DNA from 3 places in the Cohnella candida genome. Region 1 is predicted to be linked to each of the others. Evidence: a T-box and tRNA genes for the amino acid it is inferred to sense, from the RefSeq annotation. Region 1 holds a T-box; the other regions hold tRNA genes.

Region 1 (7,461 bases):
AAGACATGCGCGACTGGGATTTGCCGAGGCCGGTCGATGCCGTCATCAGCTTCTGCGACTGTTTGAACTATTTGACCGAGCCGGAGGACGTCGTGAGTACGCTTCGCCAAACGTACGCCGGACTCGCGCCGGGCGGACTGTTCGTATTCGACGTGCATGCGCCGCGGACGCTCGAGAAATACGCCGAGGAACAGCCCTTCGTATACGACGAGAAAGACGTCGCGTATTTGTGGACTTCGGAATACGATGCGGAAGACCGGATCATCCGCCACGACCTCACCTTCTTCGTGCGGGACGAGTCGGCGGGAGGTGCCGCATCGGGCCTTTACCGGAGGTTTACCGAGTCGCATGCCCAGCGGGCTTACGACCCGGAGTGGATCGCGGAGCGGCTGAAAGCCGCCGGCTTCGAGCTGCTTCATCGGAGCGCCGATTTCGAGTGGGACGCCCCGAGCGAGGATTCGGAAAGACTGTTTTACGTCGCGAGGAAGCCGAAATGAAGATCATAGATCCGTAAAATCAACAAAGCGGTTCCTCCTGCGTGCAGGGGGAGCCGCTTTTCGCGAACAACGCGGTACGGGAATTTGACGAACGAATACAGCCGGTCAGGACGCCGATCTGAACGTGAAACAAGCACCGCCCCAGTCCGAATCTCGATATTCGATCACCCCGCCTATCCGATCCGCGATTTGTCTGCAGATCGTCAAACCGAGGCCGGTTCCCCCGCCCGGGCCTTTGAAGAATCGAGAAAAAACGGCTTCTCTTAGTGGCTCGGGAACCCCTTCCCCGTCATCCTCCACACGGATCGCCCATACGCCATGCCTGTCCTCCACGGTAACCCTCGCTTGGCTTTGGGCATGGCGAACGGCGTTGTGGAGCAGATTGATCATGACTTGGAAAACCTGTTCTTGAGGCAAATCGATTTCCGGCATTTCCGGACCTGCGACAGATACGGTTACGTTTCTTTCGGCAGCGTAAGGAGCGATGATTTCCACCGTTCGTTCTGTCAACTCCCGCAAATTGACCGGAGTTGCCGGCCACTCTTCGCTCACTTGATCTAACTGGGCCATCTCCAGCAGTTTCTCCACCATTTGGATGAGTCGGTTAGATTCGTTTTGGATAACGGAAAGGGCTTGCTCCTGCGGAATGACCTGGTCTTGGATCGCCAGCGCGTATCCCTGGATGGACATGAGCGGCGTGCGAAGCTCGTGGGATACGCGGTGCAAAAATTCGGACTGTTGATCATGATGGTTCCGGATCCGGACGGCCATGGCCCGAAACGTATGAATCAGCTGCCCGATTTCCGAATCCGATTCGCTGGGCGGAATGGCGTTTGCATCTCCGTAGGGCTGAAACTCTCCGACCATCCGCCGTAGTTTCAGCAGGGGACGCGTCGTATTCCAAACGAACAGCATCCCGATCATGAAAATGAACAGGGAACCCGCAGCCAAAGCGATGGCGGTGACCCCGATCCATTGCCGATTGAAACCTCTGAGATCCTCGATGTGGGTAAAGAGCATGAGCCTCGTTTTGGGGCTGTCGATATCCTCTACCGTATAGAGCCATTCGGCTCCTTCCGTGCGGATCTTGCCGGTCGTTCCGCTCTGGCCGGCGGCGGGTACCGAACCGATCCAGGAAGGGATGCTGGAGGCGACGACTTTATTTTTGGCGTCCAGCACGGCGTATTCGGCGGCGAACAGATGGTCTTTGAAACGCAGATCGAGCGCCGCGTCGTCCAGGTCCGCGATTTGTCCGCCGTTCAAAACTTCCAGAGCTTTTTCCATCTGCAGTTCGAGCTGGGTGACGGCCTGGTCGCGAAGGAGATCCGCTGTAGACCTGTAGAATAAGAAAATCGTTACCGCGATGGAAAAAAACATGACAAGGGCCAATGAAAGGAATAAGCGTCCCCGAATCGTTTTCATCCGTTTTTTACCTTGGCTTTGTATCCGAAGCTCCACACCGTCTCGATGGTTACGGTCGAGCCTGCTTCGGCCAATTTTCGGCGAAGACGCCTGACCAAATCGTCCACCGCGCGTACATCGCCTACGAAGTCGTATTGCCACACCTGCCGGATGAGCTGCTCACGTCCGAAGGGCCGATCGGGGTGCGACAGCAAATACGAAAACAAATCGTATTCCCTTGCCGTCAAGGATAATTCGCTTCCGGCGACTTCGACGCGGCGGTAGTCCCGAAACACGGCTGCGTTGCCCCTTCGGAGGGCAGGGCTCGGCTCTTCCGGGTATTGGAATGTTGGGTTGGACGCAACGAGCCGGAGGAGGGATTTGACCCGGCCGACCAGTTCGCGCGGGTTAAAAGGCTTGGCCAAAAAATCGTTGCAGCCCAGCTCCAGTCCGATGATACGGTCGGTTTCGGCTCCCTTGGCGGAAATCATGACGATAGGCATTTCCGTGAAAGTACGCAGCTCCGTCAATAAGGCGAGCCCGTTTGCGCCGGGCATCATAATGTCGAGGACCAAAGCGTCCGGATGGTGCTGCCGGATGAATTCCGTCAGTCCATTGCCGTCGGCGAACGAGGACACTTGAAAGCCTTCCTTGCGCATGTACTCCGAAATCAAATTCAAAATCGGCAAATCATCGTCAACCACGGTAATATGGGGCATGTCCATTCCTCCGGTGATGCGAGTCGCTGTACTCCCATCCTAGCAAAACAAACGACCCGAAGCGAGACGGCTGTCTTCTCGCTTCGGGCGGGTATGTCGTTTTGGCGGTTACTTCTTGGTGGAAGGCTTAGCAACAGATTTTTTCACGTGTTTCACGATTTTGTGTTTCGTTTTCTTCGTTTTTTTCACCGGATGCTTCACGACCTTGCCGGTCGGCGCCGACTTGGTGGTAACCTTGACGGCTGCAGTATGGGTCGCGGTTGTCTTCGCGGGGGCAGCGGCGAAGGCGCTGCTTGCACCCGTGATCAGCAGAACCGCGGTCGTTGCGGCAATCAGGCTCTTGGACATTTTCTTCATGTGGAGTGCTCCTCTCTGAATGGGGTACGTGAAAATCGTAACTCGCAAATTTGGGACAGGTGCTTCACAATTATGTAAAAAGTATGGGAAATAACGGGCGGCCGGAACATCCGCCGGCCGGAAGGGCGAACCTTGACATCTTTTGCATCGGATCGCTATAATCAGGGCATATCTGTTTGGCTTTGATAAGGAGTAGTAGTCCTTGTACGCGTCCCTCAGAGAGCCGGGTTTGGTGGAAGCCGGCGGACCGTGCAGACGAACTCGCCTTGGAGCCTCCGCACCAACCGGACTCGATGCCGTCCGAGAACTGCGGCGTTTCCCCTCGTTACGGGGATCAAGGGGGCGGATTCCCAAGCAGGGAGACGCCAACTAGGGTGGTACCGCGGGATTTTAATCTCCCGTCCCTAGCGACATTCGCTGGGGGCGGGAGTTTTTGTTTTCCATGCGGACTTCAACTAAAGGAGATTCGACCGGCATGAGCCAAGAAAACCAGCAAGGCTACAAACCGCAGACGATCGAGCCCAAGTGGCAGAAGTATTGGGACGAGAACAAGACGTTCCGCACGACGGAAGATCCGGGCAAAAAGAAGTTTTACGCCCTCGACATGTTTCCGTATCCTTCGGGAGCGGGACTCCACGTCGGACACCCGGAAGGCTACACCGCGACCGACATCGTCAGCCGCTACAAGCGGATGAAGGGCTTCAACGTGCTGCACCCGATGGGGTGGGACGCATTCGGCTTGCCGGCCGAGCAATACGCCCTGCAGACGGGCCGCCATCCGCGCGACATCACGGTGGAGAACATCAACAACTTCCGCCGCCAGATCAAGTCGCTCGGCTTCTCCTATGACTGGGACCGCGAGTTCAGCACGACGGACCCGGACTACTACAAATGGACGCAATGGATTTTCATCCAGTTGTACAAGAAGGGCCTCGCCTACGTGGCGGAGGTGCCGGTCAACTGGTGTCCGGCTCTCGGCACGGTTCTCGCGAACGAGGAAGTCATCGACGGCCTCAGCGAACGCGGCGGCCATCCGGTCATTCGGAAGCCGATGCGTCAGTGGATGCTGAAAATCACCGAGTACGCCGAACGCCTGCTGGACGATCTCGAGGAGCTCGATTGGTCCGAGAGCATCAAGGACATGCAGCGCAACTGGATCGGCAAGTCGACGGGGGCGGAAGTTACTTTCGCCATCGATGGTCATGACGCATCGCTGACAGTATTCACGACGAGGCCGGATACGCTGTTCGGCGCGACGTACTGCGTGCTGGCGCCGGAGCATGAGCTCGTCGCCGCCATCGTATCCGCGGACCAGAAGGCGGCCGTCGAAGCTTACGTGGACCTGGCAGCCCGCAAAAGCGATCTGGAGCGGACCGATCTCGCGAAAGACAAAACGGGCGTGTTCACGGGCGCTTACGCGGTCAACCCGGTCAGCGGAGCCAAGGTGCCGATCTGGATCGCAGACTACGTGCTCAGCGGCTACGGAACGGGAGCCATCATGGCGGTGCCGGGCCACGACGAGCGCGACTGGGAGTTCGCGAAGAAGTTCGGGCTGCCGATCGTGGAAGTCGTGGCGGGCGGCAATGTCGAAGAAGCCGCGTTCACGGGAGACGGAGAGCATGTGAACTCCGATTTCCTGAACGGGCTTTCGACGCCTGACGCGATCGCGGCCATGATCGAATGGCTGGAGAAGGACGGCAGCGGCCGGGGCAAGGTGACCTACCGCTTGCGCGACTGGCTGTTCAGCCGCCAGCGTTACTGGGGGGAACCGATTCCGGTTCTTCACTTCGAGGACGGCACGATGGAGACGGTGCCGGAAGAGGAGCTTCCGCTGCTGCTGCCGGACGTGGACGCGATCGAGCCTTCCGGAACCGGAGAGTCGCCGCTCGCCAACGTCGAAGACTGGCTGTATGTGACCGATCCGCGAACCGGCCGCAAGGCGCGCCGCGAAACGAACACGATGCCGCAATGGGCCGGCAGCTGCTGGTACTACCTGCGGTTCATCGATCCGCATAACCACAAGGAAATTTGTTCGCCCGAGAAGCAGCGCGAGTGGCTGCCGGTCGACCTCTACATCGGCGGGGCGGAGCATGCGGTCCTTCACTTGCTGTACGCCCGTTTCTGGCACAAGGTGCTGTACGACATCGGGGTCGTCCAGACGAAGGAACCGTTCCACAAGCTGGTCAACCAGGGCATGATTTTGGGCACGAACAATGAGAAAATGTCCAAGTCGCGCGGCAACGTCATCAATCCGGACGACATCGTGAACGAATTCGGCGCGGATACGCTGCGGATGTACGAGATGTTCATGGGCCCGCTGGAGGCGACGAAGCCTTGGAACACGAACGGCGTCGAAGGCGTCTACCGGTTCCTCGCGCGCGTCTGGCGCCTGTTCGTGGACGACAGCGGCAAGCTGAGCGGGAAGATCCAGGACGTACCGGGCGACGAATCGTTCCGCAGAACCTGGCATAAAACGATCAAGAAGCTGACGGAAGACTACGAGGGGCTCCGTTTCAACACGGCGATCAGCCAGCTGATGATTTTCGTCAACGAGGCGTATAAGACCGAGACGCTGCCGAAGCAGGCGATGGAGCACTTCGTGCAAATGCTGTCCCCGATCGCTCCGCATATCACGGAAGAGCTGTGGGAGCGGCTCGGCCACCAAGGCTCGGTGTCGTATGTGCCGTGGCCGGCTTACGACCCGGCGCTGACCGTCGACGCGGAAGTGGAGATCGCGGTGCAGGTGAACGGCAAAATCGCCGACCGCGTCAACGTGGCGTCCGATTTGGACGAAGCGGGCATGCAGGAAACGGCGCTAGCCCTCGACAAAGTGAAAGCCTTGATCGAAGGCAAGACGGTACGCAAAGTCATCGCGGTGAAAGGAAAGCTCGTCAACATCGTCGCGAACTAACCAACCAGAAGGGCGGCCTCTCCGCGTCAACGGAGGGCCGCCCTCTTTTAATTTTCCAACGCTTCGCGGACTTTCTCCGCATCTTCCCGGAACTTCTCGTGCGTGACCTGGAAGACGGCGGGAAAGGCTCCGGCCGTGGCGTTTCGGAGCGTTTCCAGGGCCGCTGCGGTTATGCCTCCGGGCACGGACACGCGCTCCTGCAGCTGTTGAGTGGTGAAGCCGTGTTCGGTCAGCAGCCTGGCGGTTCCGAGCAGCATCTCGGCCGCCATGCAAGACGCGGTTTCGGGAGACATGCCCGCGTGCCGGACGGCCGCCTCGGCGAACTCGCCCAGCAGATAGGCGAAAAACGCCGGTCCGCAGCTGGACAGGTCCGACGCGGCGCGGACCTCGCGTTCCCGGATTTCGATCGGCCGGCTGATGGCCGAGAACAGCTCCGTCACGATGGCCCGGTCTTCCGGCGTAAGCCGGGTACCCCACATGACCAGGGAAGCTCCGGAACCGGTAGCGTTCACGATGCTGGGGACGATCTTCGCGACTTTGCAAGGCAGCCGTTCTTCCAACTGCTCCAGCATCACGGGGCTCGTAATGCTGATCGCGATCTGGCCGGGAAGCAAAACCGGGGCGATATCCGACAGGACGGACCGGAAGTCGGACGGTTTCACGCAGAGGAACAGCAGATCCGCGCCGATGGCGGCCTCGGCATTCGAGGATGCCGGACGCAAGCCGGGAAACCGCTGCGCCAACGCTTCGGCCTTTGAGCGGGTTCGGGTCGCGACGGTGACGTTTTCGGGACGCATCGCTCCGGCCTCCAGAAAAGCCCCGACCAGCAAGCTTCCCATGCTGCCCGCGCCGATGAAGCCGACTTTCATCCTCCGTCCCTCCTTTTTCCAACTCTTTTTCATCCCACTATATGTGAAAATAACGCGCGGCATGACGGCTTTTGGCCAGGACGAGCAAAAGGAGGCGAAAGACATGGCACCGAGGTTCGCGGATGGATCGGGGAAAAGCCGAAAAGGCTTGTACGGCGGGCTTGCGGCCGTTTCCGGAATCGCATTGCTGGCGTATTCCCTTGGAACGCATAAGGAATCGGGGATTCCCGGATGGCAGCCGGCGAATACCGCTTTGCAGGCGACGCTGGCTGAAGGGGAGGCTCCGGTTGAGGTCAGTAGAAAACCGACCGAGGAGCCGGCCGTTTCCCCTTCTATGCAGGCTTCACCTCCACCCGCGGCGGCGGGGTCGGGGGCGCCTTCTCCCCTGCCGGCCAATCCTGCGCCGCTCGACTTGAACCGCGCGACGGAATCGGAGCTGGACACCCTTCCCGGCATCGGACCGGCGAAAGCGAAGGCGATCGTCGCGTACCGCGACGATCGCAAAGGTTTTCGGTCGGTCGACGAGCTGCTTGAGGTCAAAGGAATCGGAGCGAAGCTGCTGGAGCGGATCCGTCCTCTTGTCACGCTATCCCCGGGCGCCGCGGGCGGAGGCTGACGCGCTTTACAAACGACGGAAATATGCGACAATGTTGATAAAAGGACAAGACCGGAGGTTGAGACGGCATGCCCGCATCCGTGCGCAAAGA
Region 2 (7,461 bases), 1.6 Mb from region 1:
CCGTCCGTCACGGTCATTTGGCTCGTGAAGTCGTTGCCGAATGCCGGATTCGAAAAATCGGAAACCGTTTTGTCCCCTGCCGCCCACCTCATCTCGGATACTCCGTTGGAGTCTCCATAAACGTTTGAGGTGACCTCAACGCTGCTGGCCGGAGCCGTCGGAGATGCGGTAAGGGATATGGCTAGCTGAGAAATTTTATAGACTTCCAGATAATACGTATTGACCGCGGTGCCGCTTGTTACCTTCAACGTATAACGGTTTTTGCCGTCATGAACGTTGGGATCCGTATACCCGGTTGACTTATTTCCGCTCAGAGTCGTCCCGTTCTCGTCTTTCACCGTCACGGCTGCCGTCGGATCGAGCGTCACAGGGAACAGTTTGACGGAACTCACGGAAGTTGAGGTGAACGCCGAGTAAGTGGCCATGGCTACATTGTAGGAGACAGGAATGTCGCTACCGCTGCCTTCCTTCACGGTCAAACCGGCCAATGCCGCCGACCTGACGGTGAACGCCTTCATGGACTCCCCGCCGTCTGCGTTCTTCAGATAGACCGTATATGTGCCCGGACCCGGAACGTCGAACGTACCCGTAAACGAAGTGCCTCCGGTACGGAATGCGGCAAGACCGGCCGCTTTGTTGCCTGTCAGATCTCCCGTCGCCCATTTCGATTCAACCAAAGGACTGCCGTTAGCGCTGAAGTCTCGGACTTGCACGGTTCCGCTGCCGGTCGCCGCCGTGGCGGATGAGTCGATCAGCACAGCCGGCAAGAAAATCGGTTTCGGATATTGTCCGTCCTCGAGTAACCAAGCAGAAGAATCCCAGTCGGCAAAAGTACTGGCCGTTTTCATTTCAACCGTTGTCTTTCCTGCGGCGCCCGTACCCGTGCAATTCGCCGTGATACCCGAAACGTCCGTATCCCAGTAACTGTATGTAACGGCTGGAACAGTCACGCCGGTGCCGCACAGACCTCCGCCGATCGAAGGCATTCCCGAAACCGATGCAAAGCTGTTCGTGACGATTCCGTATTGGTCGGCTCTCCCCATGAGTCCGCCATAAGATCCTGCCGACTTATTCTGGTTTTTAATACCCGTGAGATCGCCGATTGCCCGTACGTTACGAATGGTGCCCCCGTTATATTGCTCTCCTGCGACCACGCCGCCATAATATCCGGCATTCCCTATCGTGGCGTTAACGTCCGTATTCTCGATGACGGAGGTATGGCGCAACTCTCCGACGACACCCCCGGCGGTAGAGGCGGAAGTGGTGGAATTCCCCGTAACGTAGGCATACGAAATCTTGGTTCCGTAGTAGGCAGCTCCGCTAAGCAAACCCGTGAGGCCGGTACCGGACACGGAGCCGGTTACCCTTACGTTCGTGACGGTCGTATTGAAAGTCATGATACCGGCTAACCCGCCAGTTTGAGATCCCGACACATTCACATTCGACAGATTCAAATTCATGATCGTCGCGCCGTTTAATTGACCAAACAGTCCTGTAAGCGTGGCCGTATTGTGGGCAATGGTCAGGTTTTTAATGGTATACCCGTTGCCGTCCAGCGTACCGTTGAAGTAACCGGAATAATCAGGTGCAATCGGCGTCCACTCAAGCCCTGCCAGATCGATATCCGCACCCAGCTTGAAATACGGCTTCGGCGTCGCGCTTAAGGTGTTTCGTGTCCAATCAAGGCCATTCACCGTGGTGATTACGTAAGGATCGGCAGCAGTTCCCGAACCGGTACCGGGAAAGGCTGGAACTGCCGCTTCGGCGGTCCGAATCCCCAGGTTGCCTATCCATGCTGCAACCAACATCAGGCTAAGCGCCCATTTCAGCCACAAACTCCCGCGTTTCTTCATGCGTGTCATTCTCTCCTCGTTCTGTTCGATTCGACATGTGTTTCCATTTTACGACATGCCCACTTAACAAAAACTGAACAAGAAGATGAGGATGACGAACATTTCGAAAACAACAAAAAAGAAGCCTTGCTTCGCAAGGCTTCCGGGTTGGATATGTATGGTGCGGTCGAGAGGACTCGAACCTCCACGGCTGTTACACCACTAGAACCTGAATCTAGCGCGTCTGCCAATTCCGCCACGACCGCATGCCACATGTGAAGGCGCTCGGCAGAACCTGTCGCAATCACGAGACTTATCATAGCACGGTGCGTGAACGGGAGTCAAGCCGGATTCGAAAGTTCAAATTTTCAGTTTTTATGCTCTCTCAATAACTGGGAGAAACGGCTCCGCGCGAACCGAAATCGTCGTTCACATGTCCGAACGCGGACGAAAATTCGGTATCCTGCAAATAATCCTGCATGCCGGCGGCAACCGGCTGCCCCGCCCCATCAACGATCCCGCTGCGGCGTTCCTTATCCATACTGAGCGCACCTTGCACCCGCAGCACGCCCTGGGACAGCGCATGCCCGCTTGCCGCTGCTGCGGCGACGGCGGCAGCCTCCATGATCTGACGGTCGCTGGCTCCCTTGGACTGGGCCTCCTGCACGTGATAATAGGTGCAGATTTCATTGTTGGCGAACAGGGAGATGCCTAGCGCGATCAGTTGCTTCGTTTTCTCGTCGAGTTCGCCCGCGGCGAAGCATTCGCCCGTAAAACCGTGGTAAGACTCCGCCACGTTCGGCAGCGTGCCCGCAAGCACGGCGACTTCGTTCTTGTAATGCGTGACTTTATCCGTAGACAGAGACATATGGACTCCTCCTTTCATGGAACCTAATTTTCCACAAGGAGGAACTCTCCATACCTACATTTCCTCGTTCCAGATGCGGGGCTCGTCCGCCGGTTGAATCCTGTATTTGCGGTCCAGCTTGACGACGCGGCGGTTCTGGCGCCGTATCAAAACGCTGGCGTCGTCCCAAGCCACGACGATGCCGATCACGTCATTTTGTTCCAACGCGTCGCGCACGACCCGGACTTTCGTCCCTTCCACCCGCAGGCGGTCCAACTCGTTCTCGTCCACCATTTTGACCTCCTCGGTCTTGTTATACTGAAAATAAAAACCCGCGGAACGGCGGTTCCGCGGGCCTGAAGCAAAATCGCAGCGCCTGGAATTTACCCGACGTGCTCCATCGAATCGTTCGTCTCGTACCAATAATCCAACACCTTGCCGGACATGACGCGGCTGCGGACGTATTCCGCCTGGCGTTCCGTAAACGAATCGGTCCACGGAATTTCCAGCTCTTCGCACATCTTCACGACCGTGAGCAGTTCCGACCATGCGACGTAGCGTTTGTACCAGAAAAATTGCGGGTGCTCGATCATATAAGGATACAGATCGTCGAACTCGGTATGTTTGCAGTCGAGCGCGCGCTCGAAATGGACTTTGGCGTCTTCCAACTTATGCATGAAATAATCGACGGACGGCTGAATGTTTCCCATTGCTGCTCGCCTCCCTTTCTGCAGGTCCCCTCTATTATACGTGATCGTGAGCGGCACGAAAAGGGATGTTTCGCCCGGATGGGGCGATTTTATTCGGCGAACGTGATCTCGTTGTTGTCCAGGGACTTGATTTTCACGAGCGACTCGAGCCGGTAGCCGAGCTCCCGCAGCGTTCTCCCGCCTGCCTGGAACGACTTCTCCAGCACGATTCCGATGCCGGCGAGGCGCGCCCCGGATTGCTCGACGATGCGGATCAGCCCGCGGGCCGCATCCCCATTGGCGATAATATCATCGATGAATAAGACCGTATCTTCCGGTTGCAACAGATGCCGCGAAACGATGAGATCCGTCACGATCCCCTTCGTAAAGGAAGGCACTCTTTCCATATATGCGTCCGGTTCGCCGAGAAGCGTCTTCTTGCGTCTCGCGAACACGAGCGGCACGCCCAGTTCCAAAGCGGTCGCGAAAGCGACGGGGATGCCGGAAGACTCCACCGTGATCACCTTGGTGATCGCCACGCCGGCGAAACGCCGCGCGAATTCCCGCCCCATCTCCATCGTAAGCTGAGGATCGACGCCGTGGTTCAGCAGCGAATCGACCTTGAGCACATCGGAGTTCAGGACACTGGCTTCCTTCAAAAGCCGTTCCTTCAAAATGTCCATATTTCCACCCCGCCCGATCTTTTTCCGTTTAACGTATCATATCTGCTAATGTTGCGCAATCAAAAAAAGACGAAACCCTCCGATCGCGTCGGAACGGGTTTCGTCTCGCGGCCCTCGGCCGTCATAGCGGTCAGCGGGCGTGCAGTTCCTGTTTCTCGGCCAGCATATGCACGGCCAAAATGAACATCGCGTGGGACCAGGTCAGCGGCACGACCCAAGCCGTTCCGCCGGTTTCCTTGTCCACCTGTTCGGGCAGAAGGCCGGACTCCGTGACGTGGTCGAGCGCGTAGTCGAGCAGCTTTCTCGCCTCGTCGTACCGCCCTTGCAGCGTCCGGAAATGGCCGAGCCACAGCGTGGTCAGAATCCAAGGGTTGCCTCCGATGTAGGAGTCGTCCTCGTATCGCCGGATGCCTCCGACCGGATGGGAAGTGAGCAGCTTTTCCACGGCGTCTGCCGTATGGGCCATCCGGGATTCACCGGCCGGCACCATGCCGAACGGAACGCTGAGGCCCAGCAGGCTCACGTCGACGATCGGATCGAATTCCAACACGTGGCGGACGTAAGCTTTATCCCGCGGCAGGACTTCACCCTTCTCCCCGCGCGCAATCGCCGTATCATAGGCTTCCTTGGAAACCGTAATTTTGCGTCCGCGGTAGTAGGAGGATTTGGCCTCGTTCCAGCTGCCGTCTTCGACCGACTTGGCGATGCCGCGCGCGGCCTCATCCCAAGCCTGGGCCAGGTCATCGCGCCCTTGCCGCCGGGCGAAGGACGCCGCCGCGGTCAGGCCGCCGTATACCGCCGCGGCGGAATACGTGTGCTCCGCTTCGCGCTCTTCCCACAAATCGCGGCTCGGAAGCGGCAGCCCCGTCTCCGGATCGATGAAGCCGGCCAAATACGCCGCCCCCTTCTCTACCGCGGGCCACATGCGGGCCAGGAAAGCCTCGTCTTCGCCCGAATGGACGAAATACTCCCACATGCCCCATAGCAGCGAAGCGCCTTCGTCGATTTGCAGCCCCCAGCTCGGAGCCAGACGTCCGTCGTGATAGTGGCGCTGCTGCCAAGAGCCGTCCGGCTCCTGGGCCGAAACCGCCCAGTCGTAAAATTTCTCGGACAACGATCCGAGCCCGGCCGCGTTGAACGCGGTCGTGACGAAAGCCGCGTCGCGGCCCCAACTATACCCGTAGCCCCCGCAACGGGTAAAGTATTCGTCGAACTCGGGTGCGGCCACGATTGTACCCGTCTTCTCGTCGGCCATCAGCTTCATGGCCAGCAAAGAACGTTCGTAGAGTGTCCGGATTTCCTCGCCGCCTCCCGGACAAGGAGCGGCGTTCGCAAGGAAACGGTCCCAATAGGCGAGCGTGTCCGCGAGCCATTCGGCCGCTGGGATGCTCTTCGCTTCCGCGAGAGCATCCAGCGCTTCTCCGCGAGACATGCCCGCCGCGTAATAAATCGGCAGTTCCACCGTGGTTCCGGGCGTTAGCGTGCCCAGATCCCATTCCAGGACGCCGTCGGATTGCATGTCGATCGTATTGCCGTTCGTTTCTCCCCGAAGCGCGGCATGGCGGGCTCCGCCGCCGGCTTGATAGCCCGCGCACTCGGATGAGCTTCCTACCGCGAATGCATATTCATGGCGGAAATGAAGCAGCGCGTCGTGTTCCCCCCGGAACTCCGTCGTCGCGAAAAGCTCATTGTCCGCTATGCGGAAAGATCCGTAATGCACGAAAGATACGCGCCCCGGCCCTTCTCCCCGATAGGTCAGCCGGTATAACCGAACGAAAATCGGCTTGCCCGGCACCGCGAAGTCCGTCTGCTCGACCGTAACCGGCGCATCCGGATGGGAGGCGGTTACGCGATAAGCGTTGCTTCGCGGGACGTATCCCGCGTCGTGGCTCCATCCGTCCCCGGCGTCGTCGAACCAGGATACGCCCCCCGGCGCCCCGTCCCACTTCAGTCCCGTACGGATTTCGTCCACATGCTGCGGAATGTCGATGTGCGGCCACCACAGCCGATACAATCTCCCGGTTCTTCCGAGGGAAACCAGCATCTCGGAATTGCCCGCGATCGCGTCGATCAGATAGGGCTTCTTGCTCAAGTGCTCTTGCAGTTTCGCTTCGCTGTTCATGCAGCATCTCCTTATAAAGCCCGGAAACGCCGGACGATTCTCCCGGGCGGGTTAGTCATAGTCAAAAACCCGAAACGGCGGTGCCGGTCCGCGATGGCCGCAGGCCGGGACATCCGTTCCCCCCCTTGGGTCCGTGAATCGTCCTACAACCATTTTACCTGAACTTGTTTGTTGCGCAACCGGGGTGCTATAATTTTCTAAATCTTCGGAGGGGGCATGAATCCCATGGACGTACGGCCATCGCAAGACGAATACGGCGGGCATTTCGGCAATTACATCCGCCTGGTACCCGAGGGGAATCTGATCGACATTCTGGCAGCCCAAGAAAGCCAAACCTTCTCGCTGATCTCCTCGTTGGATGAGAGCCAAGGAGACCACCGGTACGCGGAAGGAAAATGGTCGCTGAAAGAAGTGATCGGCCACATCCCCGATACGGAGCGCGTCATGAGCTACCGCCTGCTCCGCATATCCAGAGGAGACGAAACGCCGCTTCCCGGTTTCGACCAGGATTTGTTCATCCAAAACGCTCCTTTCGGCGGTTGGAGCTTCAGCCAGCTCGCCGAAGAGTACCGCGCGGTTCGCCAAGCGACGCTTTCGCTGTTGAGGGGCCTGACGGAGGACGCTTGGAACCGCCGCGGAACGGCCAGCAACGTCGGGATGACCGTCCGGGCGCTGGCGAACGTCATCGCGGGACATGAGCTTCACCACGTGGGCATCATCCGGGACAAATATTTGTAGAATGTGAAAGGGACGGACTCGCGATCGGCGAGTTCCGTCCCTTCTTCTATCCCGGGAAGCATGTCCGTCCGTTCCCTCTCATATCTTCTTAGGAAGAGCGGACAAGACGAGGGGGATTCGACGGGCGTGAGTGGTTGGTGGAAAAGCTTGCAGGTCGGATTTACGTTTATCGGGACCGTCGTGGGCGCCGGGTTCGCTTCCGGAAAAGAGGTCATGCAGTTTTTCACCCGTTTCGGACAGTGGAGTCCTTTGCTCATTTTGTGCGCCACTTTGTTTTTCGTATGGATCGGTTCGAAAATCATGCTCCTCGCGGCGGAGATGAAGGCGGCTTCCTACGAGGACTTGAACAAGCATCTGTTCGGGGACAAAATCGGCCGCGGCGTCAGCCTTGTCATGCTGTTCGTGCTTCTCGCGGTGAATGCCGTCATGCTTGCGGGCGCAGGTTCGATTTTCTCCGAGCATCTCAATCTGAGCTACCAAAGCGGACTGCTTATCACGATGTTCGCCTGTTTCGTGCTGCTTCGCAAAGGGATATCCGCCATCATGACGA
Region 3 (7,461 bases), 1.6 Mb from region 1:
CGCCCCGCGGCCGCATCGCGCTGATGAAAGCCGTCGCGGACGGCCTCATGGATCCCGATCAGGCGTTTCAGGATCAGATGAACCATTGCCTCGGCTGCCGGGCGTGCGAGCCGGTCTGTCCGGCGGACGTCAAATACGGGCAACTGATCGAACAAGCGAGGGATGCCATCGAAGACCATGCGGAGCATAGCGCGCCTGTGAGCGGACTTCGAAAGCTGATCTTCAAAGGCGTATTCCCTCACCGCAGCCGTCTGCGTTTGCTTGGCAAGTCGATCGCCTTCTATCAGAAATCCGGTTTGCGAAGCCTGGCGCGGGGAAGCGGAGTCATGAAGCTGCTGCCGAAATCGGTGCGCGAAATGGAGCGCATCTTGCCGGACGCGTCGGGACAAGGAGTGATCGAACGATTGGGGACCGTCTATCCCGCCAAGGGAGAGCCGATCGCGCGGGTCGCGCTGTTCCGCGGCTGCGTGATGGACGTCCTGTTCGCGGAAACGAACGTCAATACCGTAAAGCTGCTGTCCGAGGCCGGTTTCGAAGTGGTCATCCCGCGTGAGCAGGCTTGCTGCGGCGCGCTACATGCGCACGCGGGGGAGATGGAGCAGGCAAGGGATCTCGCCCGCCGGAATTTGGAGGCGTTCAAGGACGCCGGCATCTCGTACATCGTTTCGAACGCGGGCGGCTGCGGCGCTCTCTTGGTCGAATACGACCATCTGCTGAGCGAGGATCCGGCCTATCGCGAACCGGCTCGCGAATTTTCCGACCGGGTCATCGACGTCAGCCGGCTGCTCGTCGAACGCGGCCGTCTTCCTTCGTTCGCTGACGAGGAGGCGAATGCCGCGAATCCGGTAACCATCACTTATCAGGATTCCTGCCATCTACGCAACGTCATGCGCAGCTCCGATGCTCCCCGGCAGCTCATGAAACAGGTGGCGAACGTGACGTTCACGGAAATGTGCGAAGCGGACCGCTGCTGCGGCTCCGCCGGGATCTATAACATCACGCAGCCGGAGATGGCCGGGCAGGTCCTCGAGCATAAAATGGAAAACGCCCGGGATACGCAGGCGCGCTATCTGCTCACCAGCAATCCGGGCTGTTTGCTTCAAATGAAATTAGGCGTGGAGAAGCACGGGAACGGCTCTCCGATGGAAGTGAAACACGTCGTCGATTTCCTTTATGAAAGAATCGCCGGCGGGGGAACGAGCGGCAAACCGTAATTTAAAGCGCGCCGCCCGTGAGATATTTCTCCGTTAAAATCGTCAGCAGTTCGATGCCGACCTGGTTATGCCCGCCTTCGGGCAGGATCAGGTCGGCGTATTTTTTGGAAGGCTCGATGAACGCTTCGTGCATCGGCTTCACCGTCGTCAAATATTGGTCGTGGATCGATTGGATCGTGCGGCCGCGTTCCTCGATGTCACGGACGACCCGCCGAAGAATGCGGACGTCGGGGTCCGTATCGACGAACACTTTAATATGGAGCATCTCCCGCAGCTTTTCGTCCGATAACACGTGCAAGCCTTCAATGATGACGATCTTGTTCGGCTGAAGCTCCATGGTCGCGGTGGTGGAACGGGCATGCACCGAAAAGTCGTAAACCGGAGCCTGCACGGTCAGACCTTGCAGCAGACGGCCGAGGTCATCGATGAGCTGCTCGTTATCGAAAGCCAGCGGGTGGTCGTAGTTGATTTTCTCGCGTTCCGCAAAGCTGAGATGGGGATTGTTTTTGTAATAATTGTCCTGGGAGATGAACGTGACTTTGTCCGATCCCAGACGGTCGATGACGGAGCGGGCTACCGTCGTTTTGCCGGAGCCGGTGCCGCCGGCGATGCCGATGATGAGCATGGTGTTTCTCGAAACCTCCCCAAGTTGTTAGCCGGTACAATCGATAATTGTAGCATACCTCGGGACAAGACACACCTGGGGAATGCCTGAATCCAAAAAATGTGATTTGACACCGCGCGCCGAGCCGTGTTAGTATACTAATCGTTGACGTTGCGAAAACAACGCTGACATGCGGTCGTGGCGGAATTGGCAGACGCGCTAGATTCAGGTTCTAGTGGTGTAACAGCCGTGGAGGTTCGAGTCCTCTCGACCGCACCACCCACACATTCGAGATCCAGCCTTCGGGCTGGATTTTTTTCATTCCACGAAAATCAGACAGGCAAGGAACGCTGGGTTCCTTGCCTGTTTTCATTCTATTCGCCGTTAGTAAGCGTTGGAGCCGATTCTTCGGATCGTTTCCTCAATGAACATCGGTTCGTCCTCCGGCGTGCGGGACATGATGAAGTTTCCGTCCACGACGACCGGCTTGTCCACGAACACGGCGCCGTCCACGGCGGCGATTTCCTCCGCGATGCCGGGGTAAGAAGTAAAGGTCTTGTTCCTCATTAATCCTGCGCTCGCCAGCACTTGCGGGCCATGGCAGATCGCGGATATCGGCATGTCCAGCCGGTCGGCCTCGCGGACAAAGTTCAGAACCGCTTCGCTCTCCCGGAGGTGCGAAGGCGATTTGCCGCCGGGAATGATGACGGCCGCGTAATCCGCCGCAACGGCTTCGTCCGCGGACAGGTGCGTCGTATACGAGACGGTGCCTTTTTTGCCCCGCAGCTCCTTGTCTTTCTCGAGCCCAATAATAACGGCGTCATGGCCGTTTTTGACAATGGCTTCGTAAGGATTTCTCATCTCGGAGTCCTCGAAGTCTTCCGCGAGCAAAAAAGCGACTTTTTTGGAATCGGACTTCATGTAAATCACTTCCCGTTCCCGTCAGATTGGCCCGAAAAACCGGGCATATGCCTGAATACCCGGCCGGGAAACCGATGAAACGCCGCCTTGTCGAAACCGACTCGTTTGTTAGCATAATTTTATGTTACAATCACATCTACTTAGACTAACGAAGGGTGGACGAAAACGATGGCGCCATGGCTTCGCGGGATCGCGCGTCTCATCCAATGGCCGGCCGAGAGGATGGAGCGGAGGCTGTTCGTCGTTTTCCTGTTTCTCATCATCCTGCCGATCGGGGCTCTCGGTTACTTCTCGGCGCAGCGCTACACCAACTCGATCGAGAAGAACACGGTTACTTACATGTCCCAAGTGTCGGACAAAATGATCAGCAAACTGGACGATTATATGGAAGACATGAAGAAAATATCGATCATTCCTTCGTATGTCGATCAGATCAAAGACGGGCTCAAAATGTCCAACCGATTTTATGAAAGCCGTTCCATGCAGGACGGCGAAGGCGCGGACAACGCCGAGGAAGGCATCCTGCCGAACGAAGAGCTCATCCTGCTCAAAATCCGCGCCCAGGTGGAAAGCAGCATTTATTTCATGAACAACATCAAAAGCGGAACGAATACCGTATACTTGTTCGACCGGTACGGACATTCTTATTACGTTCTCAAAAACGAGAGCGTACGGAGCGACCTGAACACGGTTTACGATACCTGGCAAGCCGCGGCGCACAAAGCCGGCGGAACTCCCGTCCTGCTCAGCACGCAGGAGGTGTCGGGCGTGGCCTCGTCCAAACGCTACGTGTTCACGGTCGTCCGCGAAATCATCACGACCTCCTACGAAACGATCGGCATGATCGCGGTGGACGCGAACATCGGCGTGATCGAGAATATCGTCAAGGATTTGGACCAGGCGACGCACGGGACGACGTTGATCGTGGACGATGCGGGCCGGGTCATCTTCGACAGCGAAAAGAAGTACTTGGCTCAAAATTTGAGCCGCAGCGATCTGCTGCGCCAGGCGTCCGGTACGGAAGGCAGCTTCCATGCCCGCGTCGACGGCGTGCCGGTCTTGACGATCTATAAGCAATCGCCCAATACCGGTTGGAAGGTCCTCACGACGATCCCGGAAAAACAGCTGATGCAGGACGCCTACCGGAACCGGAATTTCACGCTGCTGACGTCGGTCGCCATTATTGTTTTCGCGCTGCTGATTTCCCTTGTGCTGACTGTCGCGCTCACGCGGCCGCTGCGGTCTCTCGTGCGAATCATGAGGGAAGTGCAGAACGGCAACATGGACGTGATGTTCCAGGTCAAACGGAGGGACGAGATCGGCTTGGTCGGCAGCGCGTTCAACCGGATGGTCGCGAGGGTAAAAGCTTTGATCGAAGACGTATATATGGCGGGTCAGCGGAAGCAGGAGGCCGAGCTTGAAGCGCTGCAAAACCAGATCAACCCCCACTTCATCTACAATACGCTCGAAGCGATCCGGATGACGGCCGTCATCCATGACGATACGGAGGTCAGCGAAATGGCGCAGCTGCTCGGAAAGCTGCTCCGGTACGGCATCGGCACGGGCAGCGAGACGGTTCCGCTCGCCCGGGAGTTCGAGCACCTCGAGATGTACGTCACGCTGCTCAATTTCCGTTATGGCAACAAGTTCTCTTTATCGTTGCCCGAGGAACCGGTGGATTTGCAAATGCCGGTCATGAAGCTTCTGTTCCAGCCCATCGTGGAAAACGCCGTTTACCACGGATTGGACGAAACGAAGCCGGGAATGAAGATCGTCATTTCCTACCGGACGGAAGGGCCGGACCATGTGTTCGAAGTCCGCGACGACGGTGCCGGCATGAGCCCGGAAGCGTTGGCGAAGCTGCGCTCGAGACTGTCGGAGACGGCTCCGTCATCCGGCAACGGGGGAATCGGTTTGCGCAACGTACATGAGCGGCTGAAGCTGCTGTTTGGGGAAGCTTACGGAATCGGTATCGAAAGCGAGCTTGGCGAGGGAACGGCCGTCAGCGTCCGTTTTCCCTTGCAGCGGGAGAAGGGGGACGGATCGAATGGTTAAGGTCGTGCTGGTGGATGATGAAGAAAGAATCCGGATGGGGCTGGCGAAACTGATCGCGCAGGTCGGACCGGAATACGAGGTGACCGGCCTCTACGCGAGCGGCCCCGAGCTGCTCGCGGACCTGGACGCGATCGAAGCCGACTTGCTCATCACCGATATCAAGATGCCGAACATGAACGGACTGGACCTGCTCGACAAACTGAGCGCGCTCAAACCGGCCTGGAAGCTGGCCGTGCTGAGCGGCTTCGACGATTTCGCCTACGCCCGCCAGGCGCTTCGCCTCGGCGTGGAGGATTATTTGCTCAAACCGGTGGATACGGGGGAGCTGGCCCAGCTTTTGCGGAAGGTGAAGCAGCAGCTCGAAACGAAGCAGGAGCCGATTCGGCAGGAGGACCATATTCGCCTGCTCATGTTCAGCGAACCGGATACCGTTCCCGCGCCGCTCCGGGAAGAAGCCGAACGGGAGCTTTCGCGGTCGCCGGTTTTTAAAGAATATTACGCGGTATTCGCCGTGCACGGTATCTTGGAGAATCTGTTGGAAGAAGTGAAAGCGGCCGCGTCCGCCCTTCATCGAGATTGCATCGCCGAGCCGAGGGACACGAACCTCGCCGTATTGATCGTCTCCATCCGGGAAGGAGACCATGCGAATACCGTCGGAGAAATGGGGCAAACGCTGTTGCGTAGGCTGCCTCCGGCATTCCGCGGCCGCGTTGGAGCGGGTGAGGTGTTCCGCGGTGCGGGATGGCTGCGCGAAGCCTACCGGCAGGCAGCGACGGCCGTTCAGCATGCTTGGTACACGGACGGGAAATCCTTGTTCGAGAGCCATGCCCAGCTGCCGCGCAAGCCGGAAGCCCAGGCTTCTCCGCATCCGATCGTGCTGCTGAACCGCGATTTTCGGGAAGCACTGGAGATGCACGATTTCGAGAGGGCGATGGCCAATTTGCGGCAGTGGCTGGATGATCTTAAGCGGAGAAGGCCGTCTTGGGCCGAACTTCGCACGGGCTGCGAGACGGTGATGGCTATGATCCGCGGCGATAAAGCGGATGCGGGAGAGGGAGAAACCCGGCAAACTCATCCGGAGACGGAGTCGTTTTCCGCCGAACCCCTGCGGTACGCAGACCGGGATGCCTTCACAAGCGCCTTCCTCTCCGCCGTGGAAGCCGCTTTCCGAAGCTTGCAGGAGGACAAGCAGGAAAACCGGGTGGTCGAAACGGTGAAAGCTTACATTCACCAACACTACACGGAGGAACTGGAGCTTAGTCGGCTTGCCGATGTGGTTTACCTGACGCCGAGTTATTTGAGCAAGCTTTTCAAAACCGAGACCGGCGAAACGATCACCGATTTCCTCATTTCCGTGAGGATGGAACGCGCCAAAGCGCTGCTTCGGGATAAACACGCCCTGAAAACATACGAGGTGGGCGAGAAGGTCGGATACGCGGATCCGGCTTACTTCAACAAGGTTTTCAAGAAAGTGGTCGGATGCACGCCGAAAGAGTTTCGCGAACGTGTTAGGCATTAATTATCTAAATTTAAGACAATGAAAACAAACAGAGTCCCTTAAAGAACATAACGAATCGATGTATAATCGATTTGTAAGCGTTTGCTCCTTTTTCATGAGATTCGTGATGAAATGCGGGAGCCATCGGAAAGGGGCAGGTCATATGTTTAACCTGAGTTACAAAGCGCAGCGGCTGTGGATCCTTTTCGGATTCCTGACGGTTCCGCTCATCCTGCTGGGCATGTTTTCGATTTACCCGGCACTGGCTCTTTTCTATTTCAGTTTCACCAACTGGGACGGACTGGGCTTCGACATGAAATGGATCGGCCTGGCCAACTACACGGAAATTTTCAGCCGGGCGGACATTTTCGCCGTCTTCAAAACGAACCTTTACTACTTCGTGGGCGGCCTGATCCAGACATCGATCGCGCTCTGGTTCGCCATTATCCTGAGCAACAAGCTGCGCGGCCGATATTTCTTCCGCGTGATGCTGTTCCTGCCGTACGTGCTGCACAGCGTCGCTACGGTCATCATGTTCAAAAACGTGTATCACGCCGAATACGGTTCGCTGAATACGCTGCTGGGCGTGCTCGGCCTCGAGTCGTGGCAGCAGCAATGGTTGGGGAATCCCCATCTCGTCAACTATTCGCTGGCTTTCATCTCGATGTGGAAGTATTTCGGCCTCAGCATGGTCATCTTCATCGGCGCGCTGCAGTCGATTCCGAAGGATCTGTACGAAGCGGCCAAGATCGACGGGGCTTCGGGCTGGCAAAGCTTCAAGTTCATCACCGTTCCGAGCATCCGCCGCGTCATCGAGTTGATGTTGATCCTCACGCTCACCGGCGCCCTCGAAGCGTTCGATATCCCTTACGTCATGATGCTCGGCGCCAACGGAACGACGACGTTCGTGATCCAAACGGTCGACATGGCGTTCAAATTCCAGAACTACGGGCTCGCTTCCGCGATGGCGGTCGTCCTGCTCCTGATCGTCCTCCTGGTCATTACGATCCAGAGAAAATTCCTGTTCAGAGGGGAGGACTAATCCGATGGAAAAGAACGATTCCCTGTGGATGAAGATATTCAAATATGCATCGCTCATCATCGCGCTGTTCATCGTATTGTTCCCGATCTATTCCGTCGTCGTCGGCGCGTTCAAGACGCAAGTGGAG

Evidence for each region. A T-box is a leader RNA that pairs with one kind of tRNA and senses whether it is charged. The one in region 1 lies ahead of leuS (leucine--tRNA ligase), so its partner is inferred to be a tRNA-Leu.
Region 2: it has a tRNA-Leu gene. The T-box ahead of leuS (leucine--tRNA ligase) is inferred to sense a tRNA for this amino acid. The anticodon was not compared.
Region 3: it has a tRNA-Leu gene. The T-box ahead of leuS (leucine--tRNA ligase) is inferred to sense a tRNA for this amino acid. The anticodon was not compared.

The regions. Positions count from the first base shown of each region.
Region 1 is NZ_CP033433.1:753,245-760,705, forward strand. It holds gene EAV92_RS03420 (class I SAM-dependent DNA methyltransferase) at 1-497, shown strand, start outside; gene EAV92_RS03425 (HAMP domain-containing sensor histidine kinase) at 603-1,919, opposite strand; gene EAV92_RS03430 (response regulator transcription factor) at 1,916-2,617, opposite strand; gene EAV92_RS03435 (hypothetical protein) at 2,726-2,974, opposite strand; T-box leader at 3,148-3,383, shown strand; gene leuS (leucine--tRNA ligase) at 3,450-5,885, shown strand; gene comER (late competence protein ComER) at 5,933-6,754, opposite strand; gene EAV92_RS03450 (ComEA family DNA-binding protein) at 6,858-7,370, shown strand; gene EAV92_RS03455 (deoxycytidylate deaminase) at 7,439-7,461, shown strand, end outside.
Region 2 is NZ_CP033433.1:2,382,858-2,390,318, forward strand. It holds gene EAV92_RS11300 (S-layer homology domain-containing protein) at 1-1,853, opposite strand, end outside; tRNA gene EAV92_RS11305 (tRNA-Leu) at 2,012-2,098, opposite strand; partial or broken gene EAV92_RS11310 (carboxymuconolactone decarboxylase family protein) at 2,377-2,700, opposite strand; gene EAV92_RS11315 (hypothetical protein) at 2,755-2,973, opposite strand; gene EAV92_RS11320 (hypothetical protein) at 3,063-3,389, opposite strand; gene EAV92_RS11325 (xanthine phosphoribosyltransferase) at 3,479-4,051, opposite strand; gene EAV92_RS11330 (glycoside hydrolase family 15 protein) at 4,182-6,173, opposite strand; gene EAV92_RS11335 (DinB family protein) at 6,399-6,911, shown strand; gene EAV92_RS11340 (YkvI family membrane protein) at 7,038-7,461, shown strand, end outside.
Region 3 is NZ_CP033433.1:2,371,272-2,378,732, reverse strand. It holds gene EAV92_RS11285 ((Fe-S)-binding protein) at 1-1,214, shown strand, start outside; gene udk (uridine kinase) at 1,216-1,839, opposite strand; tRNA gene EAV92_RS11275 (tRNA-Leu) at 2,011-2,097, shown strand; gene EAV92_RS11270 (type 1 glutamine amidotransferase domain-containing protein) at 2,203-2,739, opposite strand; gene EAV92_RS11265 (cache domain-containing sensor histidine kinase) at 2,908-4,794, shown strand; gene EAV92_RS11260 (response regulator) at 4,787-6,313, shown strand; gene EAV92_RS11255 (carbohydrate ABC transporter permease) at 6,456-7,334, shown strand; gene EAV92_RS11250 (carbohydrate ABC transporter permease) at 7,339-7,461, shown strand, end outside.